Regions from separate parts of the Pilosibacter fragilis genome, predicted to be linked through region 3. Evidence: predicted binding sites of a transcription regulator. Region 3 holds the regulator's gene; each other region holds the start of a gene.

Evidence for each region. Region 3 encodes Rex, which represses fermentation and respiration genes when NADH is low (regulators of the CRP and FNR family bind a similar motif). Its sites were predicted from a motif close to ATTGTTAANNNNTTAACAAT; they were not measured.
Region 1: ABCW45_RS14800 (butyryl-CoA:acetate CoA-transferase) is a predicted target of Rex. The motif match lies at 988-1,007, and genes of this name have one in related genera.
Region 2: gap (type I glyceraldehyde-3-phosphate dehydrogenase) is a predicted target of Rex. The motif match lies at 4,324-4,343, and genes of this name have one in related genera.

Annotation. Positions count from the first base shown of each region.
Region 1 is NZ_JAVYJB010000019.1:22,192-28,979, forward strand. Features, by position in the region: gene ABCW45_RS14795 (acetyl-CoA C-acetyltransferase) at 1-707, opposite strand, end outside; gene ABCW45_RS14800 (butyryl-CoA:acetate CoA-transferase) at 1,188-2,531, shown strand; gene ABCW45_RS14805 (LysR family transcriptional regulator) at 2,592-3,497, opposite strand; gene argH (argininosuccinate lyase) at 4,077-5,450, opposite strand; gene ABCW45_RS14815 (YfhO family protein) at 5,447-6,788, opposite strand, start outside.
Region 2 is NZ_JAVYJB010000010.1:2,792-9,579, reverse strand. Features, by position in the region: gene ABCW45_RS10600 (sodium/glutamate symporter) at 271-1,521, opposite strand; gene ABCW45_RS10595 (response regulator) at 1,758-2,444, opposite strand; gene ABCW45_RS10590 (sensor histidine kinase) at 2,432-4,114, opposite strand; gene gap (type I glyceraldehyde-3-phosphate dehydrogenase) at 4,450-5,469, shown strand; gene ABCW45_RS10580 (phosphoglycerate kinase) at 5,707-6,788, shown strand, end outside.
Region 3 is NZ_JAVYJB010000008.1:129,276-136,063, reverse strand. Features, by position in the region: gene alr (alanine racemase) at 1-1,175, opposite strand, end outside; gene ABCW45_RS09700 (NAD(P)H-hydrate dehydratase) at 1,165-2,748, opposite strand; gene acpS (holo-ACP synthase) at 2,745-3,113, opposite strand; gene ABCW45_RS09690 (redox-sensing transcriptional repressor Rex) at 3,107-3,799, opposite strand; gene ABCW45_RS09685 (ABC-F family ATP-binding cassette domain-containing protein) at 4,076-6,055, opposite strand; gene ABCW45_RS09680 (MATE family efflux transporter) at 6,489-6,788, opposite strand, start outside.

The sequences.
Region 1 (6,788 bases), on a different contig from region 3:
AATGCCGGTTTTAACTTGCCGAGTGTCTCAACCGTTGTTCCGTGACGCGGGCCTTCATCTGTATCTACGATAACTGTCTCTTTTTTCTTCTTAACTTCTACCGGAACGATCTCGTCCTTGAATGCGCCGGACTTCTGAGCAGCCTCTGCCTTCTGCTGGCTTACTGCAGCGAACTTGTCCAGTTCTTCTCTTGTAAGACCCCACTGATCGCAGATGTTCTCAGCTGTGATACCCATGTGGTAGTTGTTGAATGCATCCCAGAGAGCATCGTTAACCATTGTATCAACTAAGGTAGCATTGCCCATACGGTATCCGTAACGGCCTTTCATCATAGCATACGGAGCCATGGACATGTTCTCCATACCACCTGCAACAACGATATCAGCGTCACCGGAAAGGATCATCTCAGCTGCCATGTTAACAGCCTCAAGACCGGAACCGCAAACTACGTTGATCGTAACTGCCGGAACTTCGATCGGGAGACCAGCTTTTAATGTAGCCTGACGAGCTACGTTCTGTCCCTGACCAGCCTGGATTACACAGCCCATGTAAACCTGATCAACAGCTTCCGGAGCTACACCAGCTCTCTTTAAAGCCTCTTTAATTACGATTGCGCCAAGTTCCGGAGCCGGGATTGTACTTAATTCGCCACCCATTGTTCCGATTGCGGTACGGCATGCACCTGCCAGTACAATTTTCTTTGCCATTTTCTTTTCCTCCTCATTATACCGCTGCCATGCTCTACACCATATAATTTTTCACAAGCAAGGCAGTATATTATGTATAACTAATAATATCACCAAACCGTTTTTGTGTCAAATAATTCTCAAAAGCTTTTTATATAATTTTTCTAAACAAATTAGAAAGTTTCCTTATCCTTTCGTACAAAAGTTACTTTTTTGCTTTGATGCGGTGTTTTGGCGCTTCGTCATGTTTTGCGAACATTTACGAAGCTTTTTCCCGGAATTATTGACCTTACACCCGGAAAATGTTAAAATAATCTCATAGTTTGTCCGTGCGGCGGTCTATATGGAAACAAGTGCTGCAGATCCATTTGCATAAGTTTTTCCATATGTGCCGGCATAGGGCGTGTGTCCTGTGCTTCCTGTTTTCGTGTCAATGGAAACAAAAAAACCGCACAATATATTGCTACTATATTTTTATGGTTACAAAGAGAGGGTATTGAAATGGATTTCAAACAGATGTATCAGGAAAAGCTGGTTTCCGCAGAGAAGGCAGCTTCCGTAATCAAGTCCGGTGACTGGGTCGATTACGGCTGGACAACAGCGACACCGGTTGCTGTCGACAAGGCAATCGCAAAAAGACTTCCGGAATTAACAGACGTAAACTTCCGCGGCGGTATCTTAATGTGGGTGCCGGAGATCTTCAAGATCGAGAATCCGGCAGAACATATGACCTGGAACTCCTGGCATATGGGCGGTATCGAGAGAAAAGCGATCGCGCAGGGCTTCAGCTACTATGCTCCGATCCGTTACTCTGAGCTTCCAAGATATTACAGAGAATCCCAGACTAAGCCGGACGTAGCTGTATTCCAGGTTTCCCCGATGGACGAGCACGGTTTCTTCAATTTCGGACCGAACGCTTCCCATATGGCGGCTGTATGTGAGACTTCCAAGGTCGTTATCGTGGAAGTGAATGAGAATATGCCGGTATGCTTCGGCGGCACTGAGGAAGGTGTTCATATCTCCCACGTTGACATGATCGTGGAAGGTGACAACCCGGCGATCGCTGAGATGGGCGGCGCTGCTGCTGCAAGCGATGTCGATGAGGCTGTCGCAAAGCTGATCCTTGAGGAGATCCCGGACGGCGCATGCTTACAGCTTGGTATCGGTGGAATGCCGAACGCGGTCGGCGCTCTGATCGCGAAATCTGACTTAAAGGATCTCGGCGTTCATACTGAGATGTATGTTGACGCATTCGTGGATATCGCAAACGCCGGAAAGATCACTGGCGCAAGAAAGAATATCGACAAAGGCCGTCAGGTATACGCATTCGGCGCAGGTACAAAGAAATTATATGACTATTTAAATAAGAACCCGGAGTGTATGTCCGCACCGGTAGACTACACGAACGATGTCCGCACGATCTCTGCTCTTGACAACTTCATGTCCATCAATAACGCTGTTGACCTTGACCTCTTCGGTCAGGTAAACGCAGAGTCCGCAGGAATCAAGCACATCAGCGGAGCCGGCGGACAGCTCGACTTCGTTCTGGGCGCTTACCTTTCCAGGGGCGGAAAGAGCTTCATCTGCTGCTCCTCCACTTTCAAGAAGAAGGACGGCACCTTAGAGTCCAGAATCGTCCCGACTCTGGCTCCTGGCTCCATCGTAACCGATACCCGTGCGAATATCCACTATCTCGTTACTGAGTACGGTAAAGTAAACTTAAAAGGTCTCTCCACATGGCAGAAGACCGAAGCGATCATCTCCGTAGCGCACCCGCAGTTCCGCGACCAGCTGATCGCAGAGGCTGAGAAGATGCATATCTGGAGAGCAAGCAACAAGCGCTGATTATAAATAAAATGCACAACAGGGGCTGTCAATGGCAGCCCCTGTTGTTGTATAATATGATCATGCATTCAGGATCGGATCCATCAATGTGATCCCCTTTTCATTTGCAAGCTTCCGTCTGCATATTTCCAGAAGAGGCTTCTGATATGGGGACTGGTCCTCCGTCCGGTACAGATAGTAGAGCGTTCTGCTTGGCGGCTCCACATCGAGTTCATGGATCGATACCGGCGTCGTCTTTAAGATGCTTTTTGCGACAGAGATCGGAAGAAACGCCCAGTTATCACCGTTCTGGGTGAAATACTGTAAAAATCCCATCTCATCCAGATAAACCTGTGGAACTGCCGCGCTGTTGAAATAATAGTTATGCCAGGTGTCAAAATTCTGATCCCACTGTGTCCGGATTTCCCGGCGCGGATCCAGCTCTGAGACTTTGATGTTGTGGGGAAGATTCAGATCTTTTCCCACTATCAGGCACAGTTTTTCCTTAAATAATACCTCCGTCTTTACCTGTGACGAATACATCGGATCCGTGATAAAGGCGATGTCCACCGTCTTGTTGTTTACATAGCTGTAAGCTTCACTCGAATGAAGTGTCGTCACATGGAGGCTGCATTCCGGCGTATTCCTTATAAATTCCTGAAACACCGTTGGCAGCATGAATGCAAGGAGGCTTCCGACACTGGCCACATAAAAACTCTTCTCATTGCTCAGCAATGCTTCCTCCTGAGTCTCATTCCAAAGTGCCTGCCAGCGGTGTGCAATTCCAACAAAGGCTCTCCCCTGTCTTGTCAGCTCCACATGACGGACTCCTTTATTCCGGATAAACAGGGAATAGCCCAGTTCTTCCTCCAGTGCGCGGATCCGACGGCCGAGAGCCGGCTGTGTGATATATAATTTTTCTGCCGCTGCAGAAAAGCTTCCGCACTGGGCTATCTTCAAAAACGCTTCAATTTCAAGAAACGTCATGTTCGATTCTCCTTCCTGTGCCACAACACCAACATGTTCGATATCTTTTTTGCGTGAGCATCTTCATTTCATGCTGTTTCGTTCCAAATGTTAATATTTATATTTATTATATCAAAACAGAGAAGCTTTTACAATTCTATCAAACCATCTTATGATTTTTGGCTCAAACGGTATTTTGCACCCTATATGTCTGAACGTTTAAAAATGTTAAGTTTTATTAATATTTAATATTATAATTTGTTACTTATTATTTCCTCATAACCATTTTACTTTCCTGACAAACCATGTTATAATACTCTAATGGAAGGAAGAGCCGCACCAACTCTTCCCGAAACTTTCTTCTCATTATATTATAACGCGATATTTAAAACGCACAGCCGCCTTGGAACGATAATTGGGGTATCGTCCTTGGCGGCTGTGTTCGTTATTCTGATTTGTTGACATTGTTCTCTTCTTGCCGGATGCTGCGCATCCGACAAGAAGCGTCGGGCGTCGCCCTTATAGAAAAAGGCTCTCAAACCACTGAGAAAATGTAAACATTTTTCAGTGGTCCGAAAGCCTTTTTCTGCAATGTCAGCTTTAAGCGTTCAGTTCTTTCTTATAAACCTCAATGACTTTCTTCATCGCCTCCGCACCCGGAGCGCCGATGGTCACGCGTTTCTCCACGCATGTCTTCATGGAGATCGCATCGTAAATATCTTCCTCGAATACCGGGCTGATAGACTTGAACTGCTCCAGAGTCAGGTCATCCAATGCCTTGTTCTCGTTGATGCAGAGAAGCACCAGCTGTCCGATGATCCCGTGAGCATCACGGAACGGAACGCCGTGGTTTACAAGGTAGTCCGCAGCATCTGTGGCATTCGTAAAGCCGTTCTTTGCGCTGGCTTCCATCACATCTTTGCGGAATGTCATCGTAGATACCATGCCCGTGAAGAGTAAGAGGCAGCCTTTTACGGTGTCGATGGCATCAAAGGTCAGCTCTTTGTCTTCCTGAAGGTCCTTATCGTATGCCAGCGGGATTCCCTTCATGACTGTCAGCATGGACATCAGGGCACCATAGACACGGCCGGCCTTTCCACGGATCAGCTCCGCGATATCCGGATTCTTTTTCTGCGGCATAATGCTGCTTCCGGTGCTGTAAGAATCATCCATCTCAACAAAACGGTACTCGTTACTGTTCCAGATGATGATCTCCTCGGAGAAACGGCTTAAATGCATGGCGATCGTGGAGAGCGCTGCCAGAAGCTCAATGAGGTAATCCCGGTCGGATACGGAATCCATGCTGTTTAAGGTCGGTCCGTCAAAGCCTAAAAGCTCTGCTGTGTACTCGCGGTCTAACGGGTATGTGGTTCCGGCAAGGGCACCGGATCCTAATGGGCAGTAATTCATGCGCTTTCTGATATCTGCAAGACGTCCCCTGTCACGGCGGAACATCTCGTAGTAAGCGCCTACATGGTGAGCCAGAGTTACCGGCTGTGCTTTCTGAAGATGGGTAAATCCCGGCATGTAGGTGTGGAGATTGTCCTCCATGAGCTTTAAGAGAACTTCCAGAAGTCCCTTTAACAGGACATCTGTCTCATCGATCTCATCTCTTGTGTAGAGCTTCATATCGAGAGCGACCTGATCGTTTCTGCTTCGCCCGGTGTGGAGTCTCTTTCCGGCATCTCCGATCCGTTCGATCAGGTTCGCCTCAACGAAGGAATGGATATCCTCGGATTCCGTTGTGATTTTTAAGGTTCCGTTGTCGATATCTTCACGAATACTCTTTAAGCCGGCAATGATCGCGTCACGGTCTTCCTCTGTGAGGATCCCCTGTTTCGCGAGCATCGTCACATGGGCGATGCTGCCTGCGATATCCTGTCTGTAAAATTTCTGATCGAAGGAGATGGATTCATTAAAATTGTGCACTAACTGGTTCTCTTCCTTCGTAAATCTTCCGCCCCAAAGTTTCATGTCTGTTCCTCCGTTGTCTGTTTTTCATGATTTATATGTTTCTCCGGTTCCGGCATGTCGGGAATTTCGGAATCCGGTTCCTCCATTTCATCTGAGCTCTCTTCCGTTTCTTCATCGAGCTCCGGAATTTCTTCAAATTCATCTTCATCCGCATGTTCTTCTTCTTCTTCTGCTTCCCGTTGCATTCTCCGGATCCTGAGCATCCGCGCTCTATCTCTCCGCCTCTCCATCTCTCTGCGCAAAAACCATAAAAAGATCAGGATCACGATCGATCCGCCTGTGATCAGGACGCCGGGCTTTAATCCCTCCGGGAAATAAGAAAAATCGATCACATGGTCCCCTGCGCCCACATCGATGGCGAGGAATGCGCCGAACGCTTTCCTCGTCTCCACCTTCTGCCCGTCTACCTTCACAGTCCAGCCCTTATCGAAGGGGATCGATGTGAAGAGCATTCCAGCCCGGTCAGCAGTTACAGTTCCGGAAAGCTTCGTATCCTTCCAACTCGTCAGATGCATCGGCATCCGGTTCAGACGGTCATAGACCTGAATCATGGCATCCTCGGAGAACCGATAGGCAATGGCATTCAACTGCTCCCCCGCCTCATCTGCCGTGAGCTTCACTTCATATCCCGGAGACAGGGTTCCGAGTTCCAGAAGATATCCGCGGTCTACATTGCCAAATGACTTTGAACCCGACGGCAGATCCGCTTTCACGTTCTTCACCTTCTTATTCAGAACGAACACATAGTATTCCCCGGTCATATCCGGTGTGAAGGTGAACGTATTTTTATTCACTGTTCCGCCTGTATCTACAAGAACTTCGTCTGCCCCTGTGACCAGACACAGATCATTCTGTACTTCCGCGGGATTATCCATCTCATACTGCCAGTTCTCCTCAATATCCGAAGGAAGAACAAAGCCTAGCGGCAGTGTATACAGGTTCTCATAGAGATATGTCCCGCCGCTCTCCCTCAAATACATCATAAGCTCCGTGTTGGACACTGCATCGGAATAGAGCGCATATTTTACGGAAAAGATGCTGTCCACAAGCGGTGTGCTGCCCGTGATGCTGTAGGCGTTCGTGGAGGACTCGCATCCAAGCTTCTTAAAGATCTTCGAAAGATCCGCGTTTGCCGTTGAGGAGAACAGGGATACCGACGGGAAATTCATCCATGCGCCGTCGTTTTTCGTCTTCCTCGTCTTTTTCTCCACCCGGTAGAAATCCGATGCCGGTTCCAGAGAATCCTTCAAGATCCGGGCCTCTTCGTTATCCGCAGTGTAGGATTCACGGCTCGTGGTCGTGACACTCGTCACGGTTGTATTGATGGCTGCCTCCATG
Region 2 (6,788 bases), on a different contig from region 3:
TATTTTCAAATAAAATGCAATTTTAATAAGTATTAACCAATAATTGTAACTTAAGTAACAAAAATACAGTAAAAAACTTACAAAAACGGATACAGAGAGAATATAAAGCTATACGGAAAATTAGCGGGAAAGGACTTGACATCTTTGAGCGTCCCGCGCAGCCGGTATCTTTGCGCAAAAAATCCGCCCGGAAGAGTGGGAATCTCTCCGGGCGGATATAAGAGGGGTATGTTTCAAGATCAAAAACTGTATATGGGATACGACTTGCGATCAGCCTTTGAATAAGCCACCAAAGATGGAAAGGAAGATCGGGTTATAGATATCATCGATGATAACAGCGAAGGACGGGTAAAGAACCCATGCGATGTTATGCCATCCGTACTGATCCATAACAGCCTTTTCGTTCGCTACTGCGTTCGGACCGGAACCGCAGCCCCAACCGATGTTGCCGGCTGTCATAACGGCTGCGCCGTAGTCACGGCCAAAGAGGTTGAAGGAAACGAAGATACCGAACAGAGCCATGAGGATCGCCTGTGCTACGAGGATGATACCCATCTGGCCTGCAACCGGGGCAAGCTTTGTGAAGTCTGTTGTCATAAGAACAAGTGCAAGGTAAAGCTCCAGGAACATATGCTCGATGGCGTCAACCTCCGGAACATAGAACTTGATGTTTGCAGCTTCCATGACGTTTCTTGCGATGGCACCTGCGAAGAGGCAGCCGATGAATTTCGGCATCTCAATCATCGGGATATTGTCGAGTAAGCAGTAAATCGGCATGCCGAGAGCTGCGAGAAGTAAGCACATTGCGAACATCATGATCATCTTTGTGTTGTCAAGCTCCGGTGCCTTGCCGGTTGCCTTTGCTTCCGGCTTATCGTTCGGGTCAGCCTTTAAACCGTGCTTTGCGATCAGGAAAGCCGCAACCGGACCACCGATGAGGGAGCCCATAACGTTACCAAGAGTACCTGCCGCAACACCGATCGTTGTAGCATCCTGTGCACCCCAGCCCTCGAAGATCGGACCAAAGGCAGATGCGGTACCAACACCACCGGACATCGCTGAGGAAGAACACTGAAGAGCGAGGAGCGGATTTAAGTTGATCAGGTGAGCGATCGCAACACCGAGAACATCCTGACAGGTGATCAGGAGGCAGGCAGCAAATGCGATCATGACGCAGAGCTTTCCGCCTGCATGTCTTAACATCTTTGCGCTGAAGCCGAAGCCTACGCAGAGGAAGAAGAGGTTCTGACAGAGGTCTTTCATGACCTTTGCGTCAAAACTGATACTGACTGTGCCGGTCATCTTGATCGCGGAAATCAGGAGTGAAAAGATGATACCGGAAACAACCGGAGCAGGAATCGCATATTTTCTTAATGCCGCGGAATGTGCGACGATTGCGCGTCCGAGGAAGATTACGATTGCTGCAAAGCCGAGAGTACATAAATACTCAAATTTAAAATTTGCGATTGCGCCATCGGCAGCTGGTGTGTAGGTGCCGAAATAGCTGATGATATTTTCCATAAAATATCCTCCTATCCTTTTTTTGCCTTACACATTCCGCTCTTCTTTTCCTGTCCCGGGAATCCGGAAACAGCTCACAGATGAAAAGAAAAGCGCTCCATCTGTTTATACCCCGTTTACATTGATGAAAATGTGTAAAAACTTTATAAAAAGAATAAAAGATTTTGTGCATGGTGTCAATTTAAGTAAGTAAGTAACAGGTTTTGTAAATATCGTAACTGCCGCCGGAGGGCAAATCATTTTTGCCCGAATCCATATTTGATCGAAGGGCGGCCGCCGGTCTTGTAATCGATCGTGCTGATGATCTCGCCTGTGTCTACCATATAGTTCATGTATCTGCGGATCGTGATGCGGGAGAGGTGGATCTGCTCGGCGATCTGCTCGCTGGTAAAGAAGCCATTCCGGTTGTTCTGCAGATATTCCCGGATCATGGCAAGGGTTGTCTCGTTCAATCCCTTTGCGAGTGACGGCTTTGCGTCTGCCCTCTGGTCATTCACGGAAAAGAGACGGTCGATATCGTGCTGGCCGAGTCCCCCGTGGCTGTGCTCCAGATACTTCTTTGTCTCGGTAAAACGGTCAAGAGCTGTCTTAAAACGCGTATATTCGAAGGGTTTCACGAGATAGTCGGTGATCCCGCGATTTAACAGGGAGCGGACGATATCCGTATCGTTCGCGGAGGTGACCATAATGACGGATGGTGTGAGGCCGGCATTGTGGAGGGCATCGAGAAATTCACCGCCGTTCATGACAGGAGTATAGTAATCGAGAATGATCAGGTCAGTGGGATTCGTCTTCAGGTAGGGGAGCGCCTCCGACCCGTTTTTAAAGATCCGGTCCACCCGGAATTCCGGAGTGACCTCGACATACTGTTTATTGATGGAGGCGACCATCGGATCGTCCTCGATGATGATTACATGATACATGGTGTATGCTTCCTTTCCGTAAATGTGATGGTAAAGCAGGTGCCCTCTCCCGGTTCTGTCTCGATGGAGATCTCGCCGTTCCCGCTGTCTACAAGCTGTTTGATCAGGAAAAGTCCGGTCCCGCGGTTTGTGCCCTTGGACGAGACGCCCTTTTCATAGATCCTGTCGATCAGATCCGGATGGATCCCGCGCCCGGTGTCCTCACAGGTGATGATATTGCAGCCCGGGTCACAGTAGATCCCGAGTGTGATCTCCCGGATCTCAGGACTGCCTGCGGAAAGCTCCTCGATGGCATTTTCGAGAAGATTTCCGACGATCGTGATATAGTTTTCGACCGGAAGAAGGAGATCCTTTTCCAGACAGCGGCTGTCCGGGGAGACGGTGAGCAGGATGCCGAGCTCCGCGGCATGCATCATTTTTCCGATCACAAGGGCGCAGATCTTTGATACGCGCAGACAGTCCGCAGTCTGGCGGATCGACTGGCTGGAGACAAGGTTGCTGTTGATAATGAAGTTGATGGCCTCCTCCGTCTGACCGGTCTGGAGGTAGCCCAGGATCACGTGGAGCTTATTTAAAAATTCGTGGTTGAAGGCGCGCAGTGTGTCAAGCATCGCCTTTGCTCCGGTGAGCTCGTCCATGACCGTCTCCATCTCCGTCTGGTCATTGATGATCGTGAGGATCACCGGATGCTCCGTCTGGGTGTCTGCCGGAATCTCACTGACCAGAAGTCTTCGGTTCTCACAGGTGCAGGCACGGTGGTAGGACGGTGTGCCGGACGCGAGGACCCGGTCTGCCTGGGATTCCGGGAAGAAATCCCTGAAAGTGCGTCCTTCCATAAGAGGTTCAGTCCGTTCCTGTCCGGAAGTCCCATCGTCCGGGGAGACAGAAGGCGGATCCTCCGGTTTTTCAGGCAGGACATGAAAGAGATTTTCTGCCGCCTGATTTGCGTAGACCACGGAACCGGTGGAATCCGTGGCGACAAGCCCCTCCTCCAGTGCATTCAGCACGGTATCCTGACGCAGATACAGGTCGAGAAGCTCCGTCGGATGATGTCCCATCAGGGAATCCCGGAGAAGGGAGACGAGTCCGTGAGCCAGAAGAATGCTGACGAGCAGCATGATCATTGCTGCTAATAAATAGGTAGGAAAGACTTCGTGGATCTGCTCTGAGATATAGGTGTTGAAGACCGACGCTATAACGAATCCGATGATCGCTCCGTCGCTGTTCCGGATCGAATGGAAAGCCCGCCGCTGGGAACCGTTTGTACCGTAGCCGATGGTGATATAGGGCTGGCTTCCTTTTAATATTGCCTCCTCCTCGCCGCCGACGAAGGTTTCCCCCGTCTCCTTCCGGTTTGTGTGGTAGAACCGCAGCCCGGTCGTATTATAAATGGCTATAACATTGAGATCGGGAAAATTTTCAGACAGGGAATCCAGAGCTTCATTGGCGGATCCGTCCGGATAACCGTTTTCCAGCATGGAGACAACATTGTCCATGGAGGCGACATAGGCGGCGAGGGCGCTGATGTTTTTATCGATCTCCTGACGCTGACGTGTAATCGTCGAAAAAAGGGTTATACTTAAGGAGAGGAGCAGCAGGCAGACGGACACTGCCATAAAGCTGAAAAACAACTGGCTCTCCAGGGATAGTTTTCGAAATTTCTGCATCATGAAACGTGTCCTCCATAGTGGAATACAGGGTATTGATATTTATGCCTTAGTATAAAAAAAAAAAGAAGGAGTTTCAAGAGGAAAGATGACGAAAAAAAGAGGGATTCCCGGCTTTTGCCGAAAAAAGGAGAAAATCTTCGATTCATATTGGGAAAAGTTTGTAAAAAGGACTTGCTATTTCTGGCAGAATTATGTACAATAAAACCAAGGTTGATTAATATTTAACAATCATAACTGTTTGGCGTTTCAGAGTATCCTTTATGTTCCGTGAAACGTGCGGACATGCTGAATGGTTATGAAACGACCACACATCATTTTCTAGGAGGAAAAGAAAAATGGCAGTTAAAGTTGCGATTAATGGTTTTGGCCGTATTGGCCGTCTTGCATTCAGACAGATGTTTGGCGCAGAAGGATTCGAGATCGTTGCGATCAACGACTTAACTTCTCCGGAGATGCTCGCACACCTTTTAAAATATGATTCCACACAGGGCAGATATGCTCTTGCGGATACAGTATCCTACGGTGAGGATTCTATCACTGTTGATGGCAAAGAGATCAAGATCTACGCGAAAGCAAACGCAGCTGAGCTTCCGTGGGGCGAGATCGGTGTAGACGTTGTTCTTGAGTGCACAGGCTTCTACACATCCAAAGCAAAAGCACAGGCTCATATCGATGCAGGCGCTAAGCACGTTATCATTTCCGCTCCGGCAGGAAACGATCTTCCGACGATCGTTTACAACGTAAACCACGAGACATTAAGCAAAGATGACCACATCATCTCCGCTGCTTCCTGTACAACAAACTGCCTCGCTCCGATGGCAAAGGCATTAAACGACTCTTACCCGATCCAGTCCGGTATCATGTGCACGATCCACGCTTACACAGGCGACCAGATGACACTTGACGGACCGCAGAGAAAGGGCGATAAGAGAAGAAGCCGTGCAGCAGCGATCAACATTGTTCCGAACAGCACAGGCGCTGCAAAGGCAATCGGCCTTGTAATTCCGGAATTAAACGGCAAGCTCATCGGTTCTGCTCAGCGTGTTCCTACACCGACAGGTTCCACAACGATCTTAACAGCTGTTGTTAAGGGCCAGCCGACAAAGGAATCCATCAACGCAGCAATGAAAGCAGCTTCCAACGAGTCCTTCGGCTACAACACAGATGAGATCGTTTCCAGCGATATCGTTGGTATGAGATACGGTTCTCTCTTCGATGCAACACAGACAATGGTTCTCCCGATCGACGAGAACACATCTGAGGTTCAGGTTGTATCCTGGTACGACAACGAGAACTCCTACACAAGCCAGATGGTTCGTACAATTAAGCACTTCGGAAAACTGTTAAATGCTTAATCGGTCCACAGAAATTGTGACAAATTAGACTCACTGAGGGGTCCGGTCTGTTGAGGACCGGATCCCTTTTTTATGTAACAGGAAATTACGAGGAATTCCCTGTTGCATAAAAAGGCACTGACGTGCCAAAGATGCGCACTCGCGCGAAAGCCCGCCTCCCGCGAAAGACTCCGGCGGCTGCCGTGGGGCGGAAGACAGGCAGATGTCTGTCAGAAAATATCAAGGAGGAATTCCGACATGTCTTTAAATAAGAAAACAGTTGATGATATCAACGTAAAAGGTAAAAGAGTTTTAGTCCGCTGCGATTTCAATGTACCGCTTAAGAACGGCGAGATCACAGATGAGACACGTATCAACGCGGCTCTCCCGACGATCCAGAAGCTGATCAACGATGGCGGCAAGGTAATTCTTTGCTCCCACCTCGGAAAAGTTAAAAACGGACCGAACGAGGGAGAATCCCTTGCACCGGTTGCAAAGAGCCTTTCCGCAAAGCTTGGCAAGGAAGTTGTATTCGTTTCTGATTACAATGTAACCGGCGAAGCTGCAACAAAGGCAGTGGATGCTATGAAAGAAGGGGACGTAGTCCTTATTCAGAATACACGTTTCCGCGGCGCTGAGGAGACAAAGAACGGCGAGAAGTTCAGCAAAGAGCTCGCGGATCTCGCAGACGATTATGTATGCGACGCGTTCGGTTCCTCCCACAGAGCACACGCTTCCGTAGCAGGTGTTACAAAATTCATCTCCGCAAAGGGCGGCTCCAACGTAGTCGGATACCTGATGGAGAAAGAGATCGCGTTCCTTGGAAACGCGGTTGAGAATCCGGTTCGTCCGTTCGTAGCAATCCTCGGCGGCGCAAAGGTTGCTGATAAGTTAAATGTGATCTCCAACCTGCTTGAGAAGTGTGATACCCTCATCATCGGCGGCGGTATGGCTTATACCTTCTTAAAGGCACAGGGCAAGGAGATCGGTAAGTCCTTAGTTGACGATACAAAGATCGACTATTGCAAGGAGATGATGGAGAAGGCAGAAAAGCTTGGAAAGAAGCTTCTCCTTCCGGTTGATACAACTGTTGTTGCTGAGTTCCCGAACCCGATCGATGCACCGGTTGAGGTTGAGTACGTTTCCGTGGATGCGATCCCGGCAGACAAAGAGGGCGTTGATATCGGACCGGAGACCTGCAAGCTCTACACAGAAGCTGTAAAGAACGCAAAGACGGTTGTATGGAACGGACCGATGGGTGTATTCGAGAACCCGACTCTCGCTGCAGGTACGATCGCGGTTGCGAAAGCACTTGCTGAGACAGATGCTACAACGATCAT
Region 3 (6,788 bases):
CAGAAGCCTTCGTACTCCTCATCCCTGCACATCATGCCGCCCACTTCTTTTCCATTCTTCACGTACCGCCGCGGCACACGTTTTCCTATCAGGCATGGGATCTCGTAATGGAATCCGCCGGAAATCTCTGCAAGCTCCTCCATAGTGATCTCCTGATTCCCGTCTCTGCCCACAAGAGTCACAGAATCTCCCTCTTTGGCCTCCGGGATCCCCGTAAGATCCGCCATAAACTGGTCCATACAGATCCGTCCTAAGATCTTTGCCCGTTTTCCATGGATCAGCACCTCTCCTTTTCCGGAAAGATTTCTCGGATAGCCATCCCCGTAACCTGCAGAGACCGTAGCGATCCGCATCGTCTTCTCCGCCTTAAAGGTTCCGCCGTAGCTGACCTCCGTTCCCGGTCCGATCTCCTTGATGTAAGTGATAAAGCTTTTTAACGCCATCGCCGGTTTCAGAGAAATGATATCCTGTTTTACCTCATCCGACGGGTACAGGCCGTAGATCGTGATTCCCGCGCGGACCGCGTCCATGTTAAAATCCGGGAGTTCTACGATTCCGGCGCTGTTAGAACAGTGACAGACCGGGACAGCCACACCGGCTGCCTTCACATCATCGCAGAACTCGCGAAACCGTCTGTACTGCTCCCCTGCATTCGTCTTATCTGCCTCGTCTGCCCGTGCGAAGTGGGTAAACATACCGGCGATCCTGAGAGCCGGAAGCTCTGCGATCTCCTTTACGATCTCCACGGATCCCTCATCCGGGAAAAGTCCGATACGGCTCATTCCCGTATCCACCGCGATATGGATCTTCGCGGTCTTTCCCTCTGCCACAGCGGCATCTGATAATTCTTTTGCTCTCCGGTATTCAAACATAGGCAGACTGATGTCGTTTTCAAGACATTCCTGATAGCGGCCGGCTGAAACCGGACCAAGACACAGGATCTCTTTTTCGATTCCATGTCTCCTGAGCTTAAGCCCCTCATCCACCGTTGCCACCGCGTACCCACAGACAAAACGGTCGATGGTCCTCGCCACCGGAACTGCCCCATGTCCGTATGCATCCGTCTTTACCACGCCGTACATCTTCGTTCCCGGACGAAGATGCTCCTTCATGGCCTCCATATTTTCTTCAATACGCCCGAGATCAACCTCTGCGTAGATTCTGTCAAATTCCATCTCTGTATACCTCCGAAAGGCAATCTGCGATCTCTCCAGCTAACACTCCGTGGACTCCAAAGTGTTTCTCAGCGGCCTCACCGGCGAGACCGTGTACATAAACGCCAAGGGCCGCCGCGTCACTCTCCTCCAGTCCCAGCGCTACGAGCCCGGCGATCACGCCCGTAAGCACATCACCGGAACCGCCTTTGGCCATAGCCGGAGTCCCGCTTCCGTTCACGAATGTCTTACCATCTCTTCCGGCGATCACCGTCGCTGCGTCCTTTAAGACGCATACTACGCCGTACTGATCCGCGAACTCTCTGGCAGTGCGGACCGGATTCTCCTTCATTTCTTCAATCTGAATTCCTGTAAGCCGCGACATCTCCTTCATATGCGGCGTCACAATAATATTCTCCGTAAAATAACCTGTCAGTTCCCGGTATTCCGCCGCAAGATTCAGGGCATCCGCGTCAAGAATGATCGGAACATAGGCGTCCTTCAGGACATTTTCCACCATGCATCTGGCATAATCTTCCATCCCGATCCCGGGTCCCAGAACGATCACATCGGCCCATTCCGTCTCCCTCGCGATCTTTCGCGCAAAGTTTTCCGGGTCTTTCTCGGCCTCCTTCGTGTCGTAGGTAGCTAAAATGGCCTCTGGAAGCTTTTCCTGTACGATCAGCCGGTTCTCCTCCGGGGTAAAGACCTTTACGAGGCCGGCTCCCATCCGGTATGCCGCTCTGGCGGAAAGCAGGGAAGCCCCCGCCATATTCTTCGCTCCTGCCATCACAAGAACCTTTCCGTATGTTCCCTTATTAGAGTCAGCCATGCGGGCCGGGATCCTCAAAAGATCTTCCCGATCCAGCATCTGGACATGCTTTTCTCTTTCTGCGCTGCTCTCCGGCACAAAGCCCACATCTTTCACGAAAAGATGTCCGCAGAGCTCCCGCCCCGGAAACAGCACCTGTCCAAGCTTCTTTTCTCCGAACGTGACCGTCACATCCGCGCGGACTGCATCTCCCATCACGCTTCCGTTATCGGAGCTGATGCCCGACGGGATATCGACAGCAATGACTTTCATGTCTTCCTGTCCATTGATCCACCGGATCAGCTTCCGGTATGCGCCCTCCACATTTCTCGAAAGGCCGATCCCGAAGATTGCGTCCAGGATCACGCCCCGGCAGCTTCTTTTTCTCTCCCCGGCCTTTCTAAACGGCTGCGCCGGGATCTTCTTTTCCACCGGGTCCGACAGATCTTCCGCCGTCATCACCGGGATTCCCAGCCGTTTTACGACATTTAGCTGGGCTTCCAGCTCCTCGCTTCCTTTTCCGTCCCGCTGCGGGAAAACGATCTTCACATCGTACCCCTTTAAAAACAGCATTCTGGCGGCGGCAACCCCATCCGCCCCGTTATTTCCAAAGCCGCAGACGGACCAGACGGTCCCTGCCTCTTCTTTTTCCAGTATCTCCTCTGCTTTCTCTGCAACTGCCATCGCTGCCCGTTCCATCAGGACTAAGGATGGAATCCCATACCCTTTGATGGACCTTGCATCGAACTCTTTCATTTCTTTTCCACTGAGAACTGCTTTCATCCGGCCTCCCCCTCTCCGACGGCAAACGCCATCGCATGGTCCTTCGTGTCTGAGATCGACACTTCGATCTTTGTGATCCCGAGATCTTCTGCTGTTTTTGCGGCTCCCTCATGAAGCTCCACATAGGGCTTTCCAAGAGGGTCTCTTAAGACCTCCACATGAATCGGCATAAACTCCCGGAATCCCGTTCCAAACACCTTCGCCACTGCTTCTTTAACGGCAAAAGTGCCGGCAAGGACCCGGGGATCTCCCTTTGCCTGCCGGCGCTCACGCTCGGTATAAATACGCGACAAAAAAGCCTCTTTATCACAGGCTTTTTTTACGCGCTCAATTTCGATCAAATCACAGCCAACTCCAATCAACATGTCTCATTGGTTCCCGTCTGTTCTGCTTTTTCCTTTGCTTTCCGCTCCCGCTCATCCTGCATGCTGCAGACACGATAGGAAAGTCGCATCAGGCTCTCGGAGAGGTGGACATTCTCAACGACCACATCATCCGGAACATTTAGGTCGGTATGGGCAAAGTTCCAGATCGCCTTGATTCCGGCCTTTACCAGGCGCTCTGCGATCTCCGGAGCCTTGGACTTCGGGATCGTGAGGGCTGCGATCTGCACCTCGTTATCGATAATAAACTGTTCAAGGTCATCGATCCCGCGGATTTCCACACCACGGACCACGAGACCGATCAGCCGCGGATTGGTATCGAACATTCCCTTGATCATAAATCCGCGCTTCTCAAAATTTGTGTAATTGGCGATGGCCTGTCCAAGGTTTCCGGCTCCGATGATAATGAGGTTGTGCTGTCTGTCGATTCCTAAAATCCTTGCGATCTCCGTGTAGAGATACTTAACATTATATCCGTATCCCTGCTGGCCGAAGCCGCCGAAATTGTTAAGATCCTGACGGATCTGGGACGCCGTCACCTTCATTCTGGCGCTCAGCTCATTGGAAGAAATCCTTTCGATCCCCTCCTCCATCAGCTCACCCAGATATCTGTAATAGCGCGGAAGTCTGGAAATAACCGCCTTTGAAATCTGTCTTTCGTCTGTCATTTTCTGGTTTCACCTTCTCAAAACTTTCATATAACGATGGAATCTATTATACTCATATCTATATTATTTGTCAAATCCTTGTCAAAGAATTTAGGCGAATTGGGGCTGGAACTGCCCTATCCCATAAAAAAGAAAATGTCCCGCCCATGATCTCCCCGACCGGACGGAACATTTTTCTTTTGAGTATATCTATATCTGTTCAACAGGTTTGCTGCTGTTCACACCCTGCGCAGGCAGCAACGGACCTGAGACTCAGCGGATATTAATGATTGCTGCTTATTCAGCCAGCTCCTCCCACTTTTCATACAGAGTCTCAAGTTTCCCTGCGATCTCCTCTTTTTCTTTATTTAACTCCATGAGCTTCGCCACATCGGAGAAAACACTCTCGTCGCAGAGAAGCCCGTCGATCTCACCGTCTCTCGTCTCGAGTCTGTGGATCTCGTCCTCGACCTTTTTCAAGTCATTCTGACGTTTTCTCTGGCGGGCCTGCTCTTCCTTCTGGGCTTTCCAGTCAAGCTTTCCGCCTGCGTCCGCGCTGCTCTCCGCCGCTTTTCCGGAAGTTTCAGCCGCCGCTCCCGTCTTTGATGCGCCGAATCCGACGATTCCGCCGGTAGGCTCCACATTCTCGGTCCCGAAATGGGCGTTCATCATGGCCTCATGTTTTTCCAGATAATAATCGTAGTTACCGATATAATTCATCATCCGCTTTCCGGTGAGATCCAGGATCCTCGTCGCGGTCTTATTGATAAAATACCGGTCATGGGAGACGTAGAGCACCGTACCGCCGTAATGGCTTAAGGCATTCTCCAGAATCTCCTTCGAAGTGATATCAAGATGGTTCGTCGGCTCATCGAGGATCAGGAAGTTCGCCTCGGAGAGCATGAGCTTCGCAAGGGAAACACGGCCTCTCTCGCCGCCGCTTAAGTCCCCGATCCGCTTAAACACATCGTCCCCGGTGAAGAGGAATGCCGCTAACGTACTTCTGATCTGGGTGTTGGACATTCCCGGGTAGGCGTCGGAGATCTCCTCAAACAACGTCTTCTCCATATGAAGGACCTGATGATCCTGATCATAATATCCGATGTGGACTCTGGAACCAAGAATGATCTCACCGTCATCCGGCTCCACAAGCCCGTTGATGATCTTTAAGATCGTGGTCTTTCCCGTTCCGTTGTCACCGATAATAGCGACCCGTTCCCCGCGCTTTACATCGAAATTCAGGTCTGTAAATAATGTCTGGGAACCAAAGGACTTCGCCAGACCGTTCACCGTCAGCACATCGTTTCCGCTTAAGATATTCGGCTCCAGGCGGATATCCATGGCGTCATTGACCTCCGTCGGCTTCTCCAGGACTTCGATCTTATCTAACATCTTTTCCCGGCTCTCCGCTCTCTTAATGGACTTTTCCCGGTTGAAGGATTTTAACTTTTCGATGACCGCTTCCTGGTGCTTGATCTCCTGCTGCTGGTTTAAGTATGCCTTCATCTGGATCGCGCGCATCTGCGCCCGCTTCTCGCTGTAGGCCGTATAATTTCCGGAGTAGACCACAGCATGCCCATTATCCAGCTCGATGACCTTCGATACGATCTTATCAAGAAAATACCGGTCATGGGCAACGATGAGAACGGCACCGCGGTAGTTTAAGAGATAAGTCTCCAGCCATGCGATGGATGACATATCAAGATGGTTCGTCGGCTCATCGAGAAGAATGATATCCGGGTTTGTGAGAAGAAGCTTGCCCAGAGAAACTCGTGTCTTTTGTCCGCCGGAAAGCGTGGAGATCTGCTTGGAGAACTCCTCCTCCGTAAATCCAAGCCCCTTTAAGACACCTACGATCTCACTCTTCCAGGCATAGCCGTTAATGAGTTCAAACTCATGGCTTAAACGGCTGTACTGATTCATCATGGTCTCCAGCTCTTCCCCGGATGCCGTCTTCATGGAATTTTCCAGATCCCTCAGACGATTTTCCATGGCGATGACAGATTTTTTTGCGTCAAGCATCTCCTCGTAAATGGTCCTGTGGCTTAAAAGATCCTGGTTCTGTGCCAGGTAGCCCAACGTCTTTCCGCTTCCCAGCACCACCTCACCGGAATCAGGCTGCAGTTCACCTACGATTATTTTTAAAAGCGTCGATTTTCCCGCGCCGTTGATGCCGACGATGGCAGCTTTTTCATGATCCTCAATATGAAAGGAAGCGTTCTTGATAATATCGTCGCTTCCGAATGATTTGCAGATATTGCTGCAGGATAATATCATAAAATCCTCCTGTTTCTATCACTGTAACAGCCTCACAGCCGCATACTTTTTGTACACCGCAGTTATTTTTACAACTGCTCTTTTATCTTTCAACCGCAAATACAGACTCTGTATTTGCCGGCATTTACTTTTTTATTTAAGCCCAGGGAAAATACGGCCACACCGACGTTTATGATCGTTCCAAGTCCAAACATTTTGTCCTTACAACCAACCGCTTTTTCAGTCCGGCTGCCTGCCTCTTTTCTCTTGTCAGTGTCATGTCACATCAAATCCGCCTGATATAACACCATATCGTATTCATATAAAACGACATACGCAGTTAAGTATAACACATATCTCCCATCAGCGCAACGAACACAAAATCAAAAATCCGCTGCCGTTTTCCATGACATTCCGTTCATGTTGAACCAGGCAGCGGATATCTTTATTCATTTTATGCTTCTTTCTCCACCTGCTCTTCCCATCTGCTTTTCTTATAGTAAAAGTAGGAGATAACCGCGCACACGATCCACCCAACCGGGTAGCCGAGACCTACGGTGTACTCGTTGAAGGCGATCTTTGTCACAAAGAACAGATAGATCTGCCTGCAGACAACGAATCTGAAGAGCATGATGCACATCGGACCCTTCGCGTCACCGGAGCCTCTTAAGGAACCAGCCAGGATCTGGTTGAAGGAGCTGCAGAAGCGGAACGGCACGGTCATCAGGATAAACAGAGTTCCGTAATGCAGAAC